2 regions of the Allosphingosinicella indica genome follow, and region 1 is predicted to be linked to the other one. Evidence: predicted binding sites of a transcription regulator. Region 1 holds the regulator's gene; the other holds the start of a gene.
The links. The regulator LexA, encoded in region 1, represses DNA repair genes until DNA is damaged. The targets are predictions, from matches to a motif close to GTTCCNCNCTTGTTCT.
Positions count from the first base shown of each region.

Region 1 (2,460 bases):
CCTTCATCGTCATGCCGGCCGAGGCGCTGGGATTGTTGTTCGATGTCGTCGGACTCGGCGCGCCCTTCTGGTGGGTGGCAGGGCAGGGGCTGACCTTCATGCTGTGGATCGCCCATAGCGCGGCCAATGCGCCGGGTGCGCTCGCGATGCTGCCGAGCATGCCGCCGGGCGCCTTCGGCCTGATCGTGGCAGGCGGACTATGGGCCGCGCTCTGGCAGACGCGCTGGCGGCTGGCGGGTTTCGCGCCGATCGTCGCGGGCGCGTTGTGGGCATTCGCGACACCCCCGCCGGATCTGCTGGTGACGGGCGACGGCCGCCATCTCGCGCTACGCATGCCCGACGGGAGGTTCGCGACGCTGCGCGGTCGCGCCGGGGATTATGTGCGCGGCATATTGGGCGAAGGGCTCGGCACCGACGGCGAACTGTCCGCGCTCGACGAGACGAGGACGGCCTCCTGTAGCCGCGACCTCTGCGTCACCGATATCGTCCGCGACGGCCGGCGTTGGCGCCTTCTGGCCACCCGAAGCCGTGACTTCGTCGCCTGGCGCGACATGATCCGTGCCTGCGCAGAGGCCGATATCGTCGTCGCCGACCGGCGATTGCCAGAAGCCTGTGCGCCGCGCTGGATCAAGGCCGATCGCGCATTGCTGGCAAAGACCGGCGGCCTCGCCATATCATTGGGCGGTCGGCCCAAGGTCGTCAGCGTCGCGGATCGCGTTGGGCGACACCCCTGGCGGCAAGACGGTCAGTCGTCGGCTTTCACGGCGGCGAGTTCGTTGCCGGCGACATCGACGAAATGAAATCGCTTGCCGCCGGGGAAAGCGAAAATCGGCTTACTGATCGTCCCGCCGGCCGCCTCGACCGCGGTCACTGCCGCCTCCAGATCGTCTACTGCGATCACCGGCAGCGGCGCGCCGGGGGCTTCGCTGCTATCGCCCTGGAGACCGATGTCCGTATCGCCGCTGGTCGTGGCGGCATAGGTCGGCCCAAACGCGGTCAAGCTCCAGCCGAACGCACGCTCGTAGAAGGCCTTGGCGGCGGCAACATCGCGAACGGGCAGTTCGACGTAGTTCAGCCGTGCCATCAGTAGCGTCGCAGAAGGCCCGCGAGCTTGCCCTGCACGACCACCTGATCGGGCCGGTAGCGCTGCGGATCGTAATTGCGGTTGGCGGGATCGAGCCGGATCATCGAACCTTCGCGGCGGAAGGTCTTGAGCGTTGCTTCGCTATTGTCGACCAGCGCGACCACGATCTCGCCGTCGCGCGCGGTGTCGGTCTTGCGCACCAGCGCATAGTCTCCGTCGAGAATGCCCTCGTCGACCATCGAGTCCCCGGACACTTCCAGCGCATAATGTTCGCCCGGCCCAAGCAGCGCGGCGGGGACCGCGAGGCTTTCGGTGCCCTGCAGCGCCTCGATCGGCGTGCCGGCGGCGATCCGGCCGTGCAGCGGAAGCTCGACGATGTCGTTCGAGTTCGCGGCAGCGGGGATGACGGGGCGGGGCGCCGCCTTGGATGCCGCGCCGTCGGGCATTTTCACCACTTCCAGCGCGCGGGCGCGATTGGGAAGGCGGCGGATGAACCCGCGCTCTTCGAGCGCCGAGATCAGCCGGTGGACGCCGGACTTCGATTTCAGCTCCAGCGCGTCCTTCATCTCCTCGAACGAGGGCGAGACGCCGCTGTCGGCTAGATGGTCGTGGATGAAGATCAACAGCTCTTGTTGCTTGCGCGTCAGCATCACCTCGGCCCTTCATTGGAACGGACAGGGAACGTGTAGGAAACGCCGCGGAACCTGTCAAGCGAGCGCAGAGCGCGTCACGCCGGCGATATCGAGGAAGTTGGCGAGGAGGGCATGGCCCTGATCGCTCGCCACGCTTTCCGGGTGGAACTGAACGCCATGGATCGGGAGATGTTGATGCCGCAAACCCATCACGACGCTGCCCGCGGTGGCGTTGACGAGGAGCGGCGCGACAACGCCCTCCGCCGCGAGCGAATGATAGCGCGCGACGGTGAAGGACGACGGCAGGCCGGCGAATACGCCGCTGCCGTCGTGCGCGATCGCCGATGTCTTCCCGTGGACGGGCGCGGTTCGCACGATCCGTTCGCCCCAATGCGTCGCAATCGCCTGATGGCCGAGGCATACGCCGAGCAGCGGACGGGCCGCCGCCACGCAGGCGGCGACGAGATCGGGCGACACCCCGGCATCCTCCGGTCGCCCCGGTCCCGGCGAGATGACGAACGCCTGTGCGCCGCTCGCCAGCGCCTCGGCCGCGGTCAGCGCGTCGTTCCGCTCCACCCGCACCTCGGCACCCAATTCGACGAAATAGCGCACCAGATTCCAGGTGAAGCTGTCGTAATTGTCGATGACGAGGATCATGCCGCCTTCATGCGCCTGCCGCGCCCGCGGTCAATGTCATTGATGCGTTAAGGGGAGGCCCCATATAACGGGCCAAGACTGGAGTCC
Region 1 is NZ_LT840185.1:2,369,983-2,372,442, forward strand. Features, by position in the region: gene B9N75_RS11760 (ComEC/Rec2 family competence protein) at 1-800, shown strand, start outside; gene B9N75_RS11765 (VOC family protein) at 746-1,084, opposite strand; gene lexA (transcriptional repressor LexA) at 1,084-1,734, opposite strand; gene B9N75_RS11775 (anthranilate synthase component II) at 1,792-2,373, opposite strand.

Region 2 (2,460 bases), 990 kb from region 1:
GAAGGGAGAGGATCGTGTCGCGGGCTATGCTTCCTCGATCCGTATGGAATGAATGTGAATTGGGCGACTTTGAAGCTTCTTGCACAGACGCGCGCCATTGACGTTTGGTATCTGTTCCCGCTCGACGCCGTGTCACGACAGCTTGCCGCACGGCTGGATCGCGTGGACACACACAAACAGCGGCGTCTCGACGAGATATTCGGCACACCCACTTGGCGCGAAGATATCTATAAAGTTGAAACAACTAACGATCTATTCGCAGAGCGAATTACAACCGCCACACGGCAATTCGATCGTGGCCAGATCGAGCGTTACGCACAAGAGAGATTACAAACTATTTTTTCTGCGTATGTATCTAATCCGTTACCGCTTTTGAACGATTCCGGCCGCCAGCTTTTCTCGCTTTTCTGCCTCTCAAACAGCGTTTCCGAAGCGGCTATCGCACTCATCAAGCGGGGAGTTGCCGGAGTGCTGAAGAAATATGGCGGGCAGTAGGCATCTCGTCGTAAGTTCGGTCTTTATATGTTCGACCCGTAGACTTCTTATTCTTACCGCCCCACTGCTTGAAGAAAAAGGCTGTTCCTTCTGCCCTACAAAGAACTTCGATCTCTTCGACCCACTTCTGAGGCATCGGTCGAGCGCGTGGACCGCTTTCACCACCAACGATCGCCCAATCAATGTCCTCGAGATTTGCGCCCGATACACTGCCGATGAGAGGCTCAAACGAAATGAATCGGACGGCGGCCCGAGTTGCTCGCAGATCTTCGATCCGATGCAGCACCGTTGCGTCTTCCACACTCGTCCCAACCCACACATTTGGTAGGACGACAAACTCTGGACGCGACAAAACTTCGCGCATCCGATCAGGCCGCTTAGTCAAAATTTGGTATGTGTGACGAGGTGTCGCCGCCATCACAGACCATACCTTCTCGATAAATTCGGTCGGGACGGCGATGTGGAACAGATCGGACATGCTATTAACAAAGACGGTACGCGGGCTGCGCCACCGCAGGGGAGCAGCCAAAGCCTTCTCGTCAGTGACAACTTTGCCTGTCCAAACGTAGCGGTCACCGCTTTTCCTTGTTAGGCCCTCGTACTTCTTGTTGCCCATCGCCTCCAGTCGAGCAGCCATTCGCATCGCATAACAGTTTGTGCAGCCAGCCGTGGCTATCGTGCAGCCGGCCACAGGATTCCATGTGACTTCTGTCCATTCGATTTTTGACATCTGGGACATGATCGACTTCCCGCAAAGTAGGAACGAAACAGGAACATAACAGGATTAAAACCCCTTGTCTCCCTATTCTCCTTTAAGAAGTTGGCCAAACTGAGTCACAGTCACGCGGCTTCAGCCTTCCGCGACTGTCGCTTTCTTTCATGCGGGTCCAAAAACCGTTTGCGAATCCGAACAACTTTTGGCGTCACTTCCACCAGTTCGTCGTCCTGGATGTAGGCGATCGCCTGCTCCAGGGTCATGCGGCGCGGGGGGGTCAGGCGGATGCCTTCGTCCTTGCCGCTGGCGCGGAAGTTGGTGAGCTGCTTGGACTTCAAGGGGTTCACCTCGAGATCCTGCGGCTTGGCATTCTCGCCGATCACCATGCCTTCATAGAGCTTGTCGCCCGGCGCGATGAAGAGGATGCCGCGCTCCTCGATGGAATTGAGCGCATAGGCGACCGCCTCGCCCTGTTCCATCGAGATGAGGACGCCGTTCTGGCGGCCCTGGATCGGCCCCTTGTACGGCCCGTATTTCTCGAACAGCCGGTTCATGATGCCGGTGCCGCGCGTGTCGCTCAAGAACTCGCCATGATAGCCGATGAGGCCGCGCGAGGGGGCGGAGAAGGTGAGCCGCGTCTTGCCGCCGCCCGACGGGCGCATGTCGGTCATCTCGGCTTTGCGGAGCGCCATCTTCTCGACGACGGTACCCGAATGCTCGTCGTCGACGTCGATGACGACCTGCTCATAGGGCTCCTCGCGGCCGCCGGATTCGCTGTCCTTGCCCTCGCGGAAGAGGACGCGGGGGCGCGAGATGGAAAGCTCGAAGCCTTCGCGGCGCATCGTCTCGATGAGGACGCCAAGCTGCAGCTCGCCACGGCCGGCGACCTCGAACGCATCATTGTCGTGCGCGGCGGTAACGCGGATCGCGACGTTGGTCTCCGCCTCGCGCTCCAGCCGGTCGCGGATGACGCGGCTCTGCACCTTGTCGCCGTCACGGCCCGCATAGGGGCTGTCGTTGACCGAGAAGCTCATCGCCAGCGTCGGCGGATCGATCGGGCGCGCGGCGACGGGGGTGGTGACGCCGGGCGCGGCGATGGTGTTGGAGACGGTCGCCTTGGTGAGGCCGGCGATGGCGATGATGTCGCCCGCCTGCGCGCTCTCCACCGGCACGCGCTCGAGCCCCTTGAACGCGAACACCTTGGTCGCGCGGCCGGATTCGACGGGATTGCCGTCGACGTCGATCGCGGT
Region 2 is NZ_LT840185.1:548,755-551,214, forward strand. Features, by position in the region: gene tcmP (three-Cys-motif partner protein TcmP) at 1-495, shown strand, start outside; gene B9N75_RS02830 (DUF5131 family protein) at 449-1,225, opposite strand; gene typA (translational GTPase TypA) at 1,336-2,460, opposite strand, start outside.
Region 2: the regulator LexA is predicted to act here: its motif matches at 1,255-1,270, upstream of B9N75_RS02830 (DUF5131 family protein).